One region of the Savagea faecisuis genome, then DNA from elsewhere that is predicted to be linked to it. Evidence: riboswitches for the same ligand, from Rfam matches in the RefSeq annotation. Region 1 holds a riboswitch; the other holds the start of a gene.
What was found. Region 1 has a riboswitch for S-adenosylmethionine ahead of ACFQ0V_RS08075 (LLM class flavin-dependent oxidoreductase). Riboswitches for the same ligand answer to the same signal wherever they lie in the genome.
Positions count from the first base shown of each region.

Region 2: linked by a shared signal. The riboswitch ahead of ACFQ0V_RS10645 (MetQ/NlpA family ABC transporter substrate-binding protein) and the one ahead of ACFQ0V_RS08075 (LLM class flavin-dependent oxidoreductase) in region 1 are both predicted to bind S-adenosylmethionine.

Region 1 is NZ_JBHTJF010000025.1:1,200-6,415, forward strand. It holds gene hpaE (5-carboxymethyl-2-hydroxymuconate semialdehyde dehydrogenase) at 1-404, shown strand, start outside; tRNA gene ACFQ0V_RS08065 (tRNA-Arg) at 531-602, shown strand; SAM riboswitch class I at 850-954, shown strand; gene ACFQ0V_RS08070 (carboxymuconolactone decarboxylase family protein) at 1,117-1,770, shown strand; SAM riboswitch class I at 1,771-1,870, shown strand; gene ACFQ0V_RS08075 (LLM class flavin-dependent oxidoreductase) at 1,914-3,311, shown strand; gene ACFQ0V_RS08080 (acyl-CoA dehydrogenase family protein) at 3,324-4,445, shown strand; gene ACFQ0V_RS08085 (HdeD family acid-resistance protein) at 4,603-5,145, shown strand; gene ACFQ0V_RS08090 (LemA family protein) at 5,162-5,216, shown strand, end outside.
Region 2 is NZ_JBHTJF010000034.1:230,487-235,702, forward strand. It holds gene ACFQ0V_RS10635 (methionine ABC transporter ATP-binding protein) at 1-565, opposite strand, end outside; gene ACFQ0V_RS10640 (MetQ/NlpA family ABC transporter substrate-binding protein) at 582-1,385, opposite strand; SAM riboswitch class I at 1,464-1,571, opposite strand; gene ACFQ0V_RS10645 (MetQ/NlpA family ABC transporter substrate-binding protein) at 1,598-2,416, opposite strand; SAM riboswitch class I at 2,523-2,627, opposite strand; gene ACFQ0V_RS10650 (tripartite tricarboxylate transporter permease) at 2,725-4,224, opposite strand; gene ACFQ0V_RS10655 (tripartite tricarboxylate transporter TctB family protein) at 4,244-4,702, opposite strand; gene ACFQ0V_RS10660 (tripartite tricarboxylate transporter substrate binding protein) at 4,756-5,216, opposite strand, start outside.

The DNA of each region.
Region 1 (5,216 bases):
CTGAAGAGAACAAAAAAGGTAACTTCGTTGCGCCAACATTATTGTTAAATGCGACGAACGATATGCGCGTAGCACAAGAAGAAATCTTCGGCCCAGTTATGGCTGTGATGACATTCAAAGACGAAGAAGAAGCAGTGCGTCTTGCGAATGATATCGCATACGGTTTAGCAGGTTACGTTTGGACGAACGACGGCAAGCGTGGACACCGTGTAGCACACGCTTTAGAAGCAGGTATGATTTGGGTGAACGCTCAAAACGTACGTGACTTACGTACTCCATTCGGCGGAAGTAAAGATTCAGGTATCGGCCGCGAAGGTGGACACTACGGATTCGGCTTCTACACAGAGCAGAAGATCGTACACGTTGCAATCGGCAACCACCGAATTCCACAGTTCGGTAAGTAAGTTTTATTCCTCCATAATCAAGTAAATTTAAATATTTGAACGAGTGAGTCGGACGGGACTCGCTCGTTCCTTTTTTTGAATGGGCATTGCGAAATACCTTTCATTTCGCTATAATAGTAAAAGTCTGTCCCTATAGTGTAATGGATAACACGCAAGATTCCGGTTCTTGAAATCCGGGTTCGACTCCTGGTAGGGGCGTAATCAATAACGACAAGAAATCTAAAATGAGCATCCGTCATTTTAGATTTTTTTAGTTTGAAGTACTTTATCTATCTAAGAGAAGATCAAGCTCAAAATATAGTCCGTTGTTTCTCCTATCGCTAGCGAGTTGGAACCCTGTGAAAATACTCTCGAAACGAAATATTCAGAAAAGTTAATAAAAAGTGTTGACTTTCAAAAAAGCATCTTGTATAGTTATATTTAAGCTTTTCAACTACATAGTTTTTCCTTATCCAGAGCAGGGGAGGAATCTGGTCCTACGATCCTGCGGCAACCAGTACGAGAGTACAATGGTGCCAATTCCAGCAAGCATATGCTTGAAAGATGAGGAAGAGAACGAACGATGAATTCAGTCATTCTAACCTCTTCCTACTGGGAGAGGTTTTTCTTTATTTAAAAGAGAGACGGAAATCATCGTTTTCACTTTCTTCTAAACATAGTAAACCTATAGGAATTAACTAATATAAGAAAAGCAAAAAAGGAGAGAGTAAATATGACAACATTATACGCAAAAGAAGGCATTCAACAATTAGGACAATTAGCGAAATTAGCACAACAACCGAATAAAGCATTCGGTGCATGGAACCAAGCAGTATTCCAAGAAGGTGCATTATCGACGAAATTAAAAGAAATCATTGCAGTAGCGAGTGCGACGACGACAGGATGCGCATACTGCATCGATATCCATACAGGCGCAGCGAAAAAAGCAGGTGCAACGAAAGAAGAATTAGCGGAGGCAATCTTAGTTGCGAGCGCATTGAAAGCGGGAAGTGCATTTGCGCATGCGGCGAACGCATTCCGTTCATACGATGGAGAAGAAGGAGACACATTGTATAAAAAAGAATACTTCAGCAAAACGAATGAATTTGGCAAACTCGCACCAGATGCATTGAAAACATTCGTCGCGTTTTCGAACGAAGCGGTAGCGGAAGGTGTCCTTTCTGTAAAAGAAAAAGAATTGATTGCGGTAGCGATCGCACACATTACAGCTTGTGCTTATTGCATCGATATTCATACGAACGGGGCGAAAAAAGCAGGCGTGACGAAAGAAGAATTAGCGGAAGCGATTTTCGTAGCGAGCGCTTTAAATGCAGGGAGTGCATACGCTCACAGCATTAACGCATTAAATACTTACGACGCAAAATAAACCTTATGAAGAACGAAGGGAAGGAACGGGCCTGATGAACTTCTCGCAACCGGCATTCGCACGGTGCGCCATCCCGCAAGCATCGCTTGATAGATAAGGGAGAGTGACTTTCATTCTCCACCTACAATGAGGAGGAAGAAAACATGACTAAAAAACAAATTCATTTAAACGGTTTCGCACAACATACGGTATCACCACACGCAATTGGACTTTGGAAACATCCGGATCACCAAGGAAGTACACACGCTTCGACAGATTACTGGGTAAAGCTTGCGCAAACATTGGAAAAAGGAAAGTTTGACGCATTGTTTTTAGCGGATGTGACAGGCGTGTACGACGTCTACGAAGGAAGCAACCGCGCAGCGCTCGAACAAGCGGTACAGTTCCCAGCACACGATCCATTTTTAATCATTTCGGCAATGGCTCATGCGACGGAACGACTCGGGTTTGCGTTGACAGGTTCAGCGACATACATTCCACCGTATAAATTAGCTCGCCAATATTCGACACTCGACCATTTAACGAATGGCCGCATCGGATGGAATATCGTCACATCTTATTTAGAAAGTGAAGCGATCAACTTAGGTTTAGACGGCATGATTCCACATGATGAGCGTTACGACCGTGCAGAAGAATATTTAGATGTCGTGTACAAATTGTGGGAGAAAAGTTGGGAAGAAGGCGCACTCTTAAACGATCCAGAAGCGAATAAATATATCGATTCAACGAAAGTACACCCGATCAATCACGAAGGAAAATACTTTAAAGTACCAGGTGTCCATTTAGTAGAACCTTCTTTACAACGCACACCGGTATTATTCCAAGCAGGAGCGTCTGACCGAGGAACGTCATTTGCGGCAAAACATGCGGAAGGCATTTTCACGAATACGCAAAATCAAAAAAATGCGACAGCCGAATTGCGTGAATTTATCCGTCAATTAGAACCGAAACTTCAAAAATACGGCCGCACACGTCAAGATGTGAAAATTATACCAGCTGTCGTAACAGTCGTTGGAGGAACGGAAGAAGAGGCGCAGAAAAAATTCCAAGAACTTCGCAGTTATGTCGATTACGACGGGGCAGCAGCTCTTTTATCCGGTCACTCAGGCATCGACTTCTCAAAATTCGATCCCGATAGCTACGTTGAAAATATTGAAACGAATGCGATTCAAAGTCGCTTAAACAACTATACGTCGACCGATCCGAATCATAAATGGACGATTCGAGAAGCGATTCAATATCACGGTTTCTCATTAGGTTCAGAAGTGATTGTCGGTACACCGGAACAAATCGCCGCTCGTTTAGAAGAGATTTCAGTAGAAGGCGATGCGGACGGCTTTAACATTCGTCAAACGGTGAATCCGTCTACTTTAGAAGATTTTGTCGAAACGGTCGTGCCAGAATTGCAGAAGCGTGGCATTTATCGTACAGATTACGAAGGGGAAACATTGCGTGAACATTACTACGGTAAAGGGCAACAACGTTTACAAAACAATCACTACGGCCATAGCGTGCAATTAGAAAAAGAAGCACTCGTGTAAGGAGGAAGCGACATGACGACAACGACAGTAACGTTACAAGAAGAACTACTTCAATTTGTCCCAATATTTCGTGAACGAGCAAAAAAAGATACTGTGTTCGGTCAATTTCCGAAAGAAAACATTCAAAACTTGATCGATGCTGGTTATACGAAGTCTCCTCTATGTACTACAGATGGAGGGCAAGGCTTAACAGCAAGTGAACTCGTTCATTACCAGCAAATTGTCGCTTCAGGAGATGGCCCGACAGCGGTCGCAATCGGTTGGCATGTGAGCACATTGTATGCGATTTTACGTGATACAACATGGCCAGAAAAGACGAAGCGATATGTAATCGAAGAAGTGAAAAAAGGAGCGCTCCTCAACTACGTCTTATCGGAAAGAGGAGCGGGTAGTCCGACCCGCAATGCTGGTCCACAAACGACAGCGAAAAAAGTAGAAGGGGGCTATCTCATTAACGGTCATAAATCGTTCGCAACATTAGCACCAGCTCTTGATCTCTTTATTATTAGTGCGAACTGTGAAGGTGAAGAAGCGCTCTTCGTCGTACCGAATTCTGAAAGCATCACAATCGATACATCTGCTTGGGATAGTGTAGCGATGAGAGGAACGGCGAGTAGCGATGTATATTTAAAAGATGTTTTCGTAGAAGATCATCATTTCATTAAATATGTCAATATCGCACATGCGGTGCGCAATTCACCAGCGAGTTTATTACATATTCCCGCATGTTATATCGGTATTGCGCAAGCAGCGAGAGATGAAGCGTTCGCCTTCGCTCGCGCGTACGTTCCGAGAGGACGAGAAACAGCGATCATCGATGCGGCACATATTCAACAGAAGCTCGGTGAAATCGAATGGCGTTTAGCGACAGCGACGAGCCATCTCGCATACGGCGCGCTACTATTTGACGAAGAACGCTCTTTTGAAGAAGTGAGACGTATTTTATCAAGTGCGAAAATTACAGCGACACATTATGCGATTGAAGTCGTCGATCTCGCGATGCGCATCGTCGGGGCGAGCGGATTATCTGAAAAAAGTATTTTATATCGCTATTATTTACATGTGCGCGCAGGACTGCACAATCCGCCGTCAGATGATGAAATTTATACGTATTTAACAGAAACAGCACCGTAAAGAAGAGGTAATCATTTTCTATTTTAGAGGATGATTACCTTTTTTATGTAAAAAGTGATAAACTATATTGGTATATCGAAAAGGAAAAGACGTTTCTTTTCTATTCAAAGTGGGAATAGATTAGGTAGTCTTACAGATGAATGGAAGGAAGAGATGTATGCGAAAATTTTATTCAATTTCCATCTTTTTAATTAGTTTAGCGCTCGTCGCGTTCGGGGTGTGGATCGTCTTCAATCCGACGGTATCATTGCGTGTCTTTACATTATCGATCGGGATTCTTTTACTCATTCACGGAGTAGTCGAAATGATTTCTTTCGTCGAACAACGAAAAATATGGAACATTTCCTTTATCTTTCTCGTAAATGGATTGTTGTCATTCGTCGTCGGTGGAATTACATTGTTCGTTCCTGATTTAGCGGAGCAAACATTCGTGTACATTTTTGCAATTTGGTTACTTTTATCATCGCTCATCCAAATGTACGCGGCATTCTCTTTGCGCGATGTGAGAGGATGGGGTTGGTTACTTGCGGTAGGCGTCATCATTTTCGTCTTTGCGATTGCCTCCTTATTATCAAAAATGACAGTTGCCTTCGTTGTCAGCTTGTCATTTGGTTTGTATTTTATCGTGCAGGGTATTGGATTATTTGTCATTTGGTTATTACTACGTCGCGTAACGCGTCGTACAATTTATCGAGATTAGAAAGGTCGTGGAATGTATGAAAAAGTGGTTAGGTCCTTTAATCGGGATCCTCGTCGTGTTAGGGATAGGTG
Region 2 (5,216 bases), on a different contig from region 1:
CTTTATTAATTTTCAACAATAAATCTAAAATAGAATCCGTCGTTTCAGGATCGAGCGCGCTCGTCGACTCGTCGCTCAATAACACTTCAGGTTCTTGAGATAAAGCACGAGCGATCGCTACACGCTGTTTTTGTCCTCCTGATAACTGACTCGGATAAGCATTTTTACGTTCAGACAGACCGACAATTTCTAAATAACGTTCTGCACGCTCATTCGCTTCTTCGTTAGAAATGTTTAACAAGCGCAGTGGAATCGTAATGTTTTCAAAGACTGTCGCTGTTTTTAATAAGTTGAAGCTTTGGAAAATCATGCCGATATTTTGTCGGACTTCGCGTAATTGGGGAAGTTTTAAAGAAGTCAATTCGATTCCATTAATGATGACTTCTCCAGATGTCGGACGCTCTAATAAATTTACGCAACGAATTAACGTACTTTTTCCCGCACCACTATAACCGATTACTCCGTGAATCTCGCCTTTTTTTACGTGGAGATTCACATCTTTTACTGCTTCGACGACACCTTGTTTCGTGTCGAATGTTTTGACGACATTGCGTAATTGAATCATGACGCCTTCTCCCTTCTTACCAAGCTGGTAAATATGAACCTTGAAATTCTTCTTCAATAAATTGCTTCACTCGCTCGGAGTGATACGCTCGTTTAATTTTTTCAATGACTGGATCGTGCTCGTTCTCTTTACGCACGACAACGTAGTTCACATATTGTGAGTTTGTCGATTCTGCATAAATCGCATCTTCCGTTAACGTTAAACCATGTGATGCTGCGTAGTTACCATTAATCACCGCAACGTCCACTTCTTTCAACATGAGCGGTAGTTGAGACGCTTCTAGTTCAACGAATTGTAGTGAGCGCTCATTGTCGATGACATCTAAAGGTGTAGCGGTGTCACGCTTTTTTTCATCGAGCGTAATGAGTCCCGCTTCTTCAAGTAACATGAGCGCACGCGCCCCGTTCGTTGGATCATTCGGAATTCCGATTTTAGCGCCCGACGGAGTATCTTGAATGTCTGAAATTTTTTCAGAATAAACACCCATTACACTCAGTACCGTCGGGATGACAGCTACTAAATCCGTTCCGTGATCTTCATTGAATTTATTCATAAACGGTTGATGTTGATAGTTATTTAAATCAAGTTGACCTTCTGCTAGTGCTGTATTCGGCATAATATAATCCGAGAACACTTTCAGTTCCACTTCTAAACCATCTTCAGCTGCCACTTCTTTCACGACGTTGAAAATTTGTTCTTGTGGTCCTGCGGTTACACCGACGACCACTTTTTCTTCACTCAATGGCTCACTCGCTTTATCTCCACAAGCCGTTAACAACAGTGCAAAAAATACTAACCCAACATATTGTAATACTCTCATTGTCATTCTCCTTCATTTTCATTTATTTATGAAAAATGAAGAATGATTGCGTTCTACTCCGGTGATTTTATTTAAAAAAACTTATCTTTCAAATCATTTGATTTGCAGGAATTAGCACCTTGCTCTCTTTCGAAAGTCGGTTGCTGGAAGTCATCGGGCCTGTCCCTCAGTCACTCTGGATAAGTAGATTGAAATCGTTCTTCATTTACATCCTACCATTTTGGTAAATAAGAACCTTTAAACTCTTCTTCAATAAATTGTTTCACTTCATCTGAATGGTATGCTTTACGTAACTTTTCAATTACCGCATCATTTTCATTCTCTTTGCGTACGACGATGTAGTTCACATATGGTGAATCTATTGATTCTGTATAAATGGAATCTGTCGATGGATTTAATCCGTGTGATGCAGCGAAGTTACCGTTAATGACGGCTAAGTTCACTTCGTCTAACATCAATGGTAATTGTGCCGCGTCTAATTCAACGAATGATACATTTTTCTCGTTTTCCACGACGTCTAACGGTGTTGCATTATCGCGTTTCGCATCGTCTAATTTAATGAGTCCTGCTTTTTCAAATAATACGAGTGCACGTGAACCGTTTGAAGGGTCGTTCGGAATACCGATTTTCGCGTTTTCTGGAACGTCTGCGATATCGTCAATTTCGTTTGAATATACACCGATTGCACTTAAAATTGTAGGAACTGCCGCAACGAGATCTGTTCCGTGATCTTCGTTAAATTTATCCATGAAAGGTTTATGTTGATAGCTATTCACATCAAGTTGACCTTCCGCTAATGCTTTGTTTGGCATAATATAATCCGAGAATACTTTTAACTCTACGTCTAAACCATCTTTCGCCGCTACTTCTTTCACGACTTCAAAAATTTGTTCGTGTGGTCCACCTGTCACACCGACCAACACTTTATCTTCACTTAACGCTTTACTCTCTTCTTCTTTATCGCCGCCACATGCTGCTAACAATAAAGCTGAAATGACGAGTAGTAAGCTCATACGAAATAATTTTTTCATCTTTTTCTCCTCTTTCTTTTTCGAATGATTCCGAAATTCATGTTCCAAAATAAAAAAACTGCTTCTCTCATTTACTGAAAGAAGCAGTCAAATTATCATTTGCCTTCGCTTATCTTTCAGAATAAATATTCTGTAGGAGTTGGCACCTTCCTAATAAATTAGGGGTTGCTGGACGTCATCGGGCCTATCCCTCGGTCGCTCTTGATAAGTAAAATATAAAGTTTGGAAGTATTTCGTTCTTTCGAATTTAATGTGACTCAATTATAGGTGACGCTTTTTTATTTGTCAAACCTTTTTGAAAAGTCACTTTACACAACTTTAAATTTCTTTTTAAACATAGTGAGCACATATGGTAAAACCAAGAAAATAAATGCCGTAATTATTAATCCTAAAGAAATCGGACGTTCCCAGAAAATTGCATAGCTACCATTAGATATAGATAAAGCTTGACGGAATGATTGTTCCATCATTCCACCTAAAATAAATGCTAATATGAAAGGTGCTGGTGGAAATGAGAATAACCGCATTAAATAGCCAATAACCCCAAATAAAATCAATAAATACAAATCAAACTTACTAAAACTCACCCCATAGACACCCACTAAACAAAAGATTAAAATCAATGAAATCAGCATACCTTTTGGTATATATAAAATCTTTGCAAAATACGGAATCAGTGGCAAGTTCAATACTAACAACATAATGTTCCCTATATACATACTAGCAATTACACCCCAAAATACGTCTGGGTGATCTGTTAAAAGCATTGGACCTGGTTGAACTCCGACTACTAAGAGAGCCCCTAACATAATTGCTGTAGTTCCTGAACCAGGTATACCTAGTGTCAATAAAGGAACAAATGACCCTCCTGCAGCAGCATTATTTGCTGATTCTGGTGCTGCTACTCCAACAATATTTCCTTTTCCAAATGAATCAGGGTTTTTCGATAATCTTTTTTCAGATATATATGCTAAAAATGACGCTATTGTAGCTCCCGCTCCTGGTAACACACCTATAAAGAACCCTAGAATAGATTGACGACCTACAGGAGCAGCCATTTCTTTCACTTCTGACTTTTCAATTTTCAAACTCCCGATACTATTTTCTCCTTTTTTAAATAAACTTTCTTTCCTGGAAATAATCAAAGTAGTAACTTCTGCTAATGCGAAAAGCCCAAGAGCTATAACTAAAAAGTCAACACCATCTAGCAAATTAGCACTTCCAAATGTAAAGCGTTGAGTCCCTGTTTGAGCATCTATTCCAATAGTAGCTACCATAATACCTACAGTCGCTGACATAAATGCTTTTACAACTGAACCATCAGAGAGTGATGCTATTGCTGTCAAACCTAGTAACATTAAAGCAAAATATTCACTTGGTCCAAATGTAATTGCGAGTTTCGATAATTGAGGTGCTACTAACATCAATCCAATTGTCGCTACAGTGCCTCCAAAGAAGGAAGCTATCGCAGCCGTTGCTAAAGCTTTTCCTGCTTTACCTTGCTGTGCCATCGGATAACCATCAAATGATGTTGCAACTGTCGAAGCTACCCCTGGAGCATTTAATAAAATAGACGATGTAGACCCACCAAACACTGCTCCATAATAAACACCTGCCATCAAAATCAAAGCGGAAGCTGGTTCCATACCATAGCTCAATGGAATCATTACTGCGATCGCACTAATGGGACCTAACCCCGGCAACATACCTATTACAGTTCCTGCCAATACCCCTAAAAATACATACATAATGTTTTCAAGTGTCAATGCTACCTGAAAACCATAAAGAACACTTTCAAATGCTCCCATTTTTTTCACCCCAATCTAGTTAAAATGGTAAAATTCCTTGTGGCAAATATATTTTCAAAATATAATTAAACGAAAAATATAAAACAAATGTAAATGTTATAGAAACAACCATTGATATTTTCCAATTTGAATAACCATACATTCTCATGGTGATCACTAAAAATAAAATCGTAGTTACTACAAAGCCAAGTATTTCAAACAAAGTAACATATGCTAATAAAGATACAATCGTTGCAATTAATAAAATTAAATCTTCTTTTTTTATTTGCCTCTTTATTTTTTCTGCTTCTGATTCCTCTTTATTTTGTATAAATAAAATAATAGATAAAACAATTAATAAAAAACCTAACCCTTTCGGTAATATGTCAGAATCTATTAAAGCATACTCAAAATTAGGTAACTGATAACTTAAAAATAAATATAATAACGCAAATAAGAATAGTACAATAGATATTTTTCTATCTGTTGTATTGACCATATTTTCACCTCTTTACAAGAGTAGCGAAGTGAGTGTACTCACTTCGCTACCTTTTAATTTTGTTCTCGTAATCCAATATCAATCATTAATTTTTCAATTGTATCATACTGCTCATCTAGGAACTTTTTGAACTCTTCACTTCCCATCCAATTTGGTTCCCATCCATACCTTTCTAACTCTTGTTTCCATTCATCTGTTTCACTCATCTCTTTAAGAGCTGCTTCATAAAACTTTGCTGCCTCAGGACTCATGTTTCCTGGCCCCATCATACCGCGCCAAATAATAAACGAGTCATCAATTCCTTGTTCAATTAGTGTCGGAAATTCTGATACGATTTCATCTTGTAAACGTTCAGGCGCTGTAATAGCTAATACACGAATATTTCCAGCTCGATATTGTTCTACAGCTTCCCCTACGTCAGTCGACATCACATCAACTTGTCCTCCTAATAACATTGTCATTGCATTTCCATCTTGTGCTGATACGTATTTAACATCCTTCACATCTACTCCTG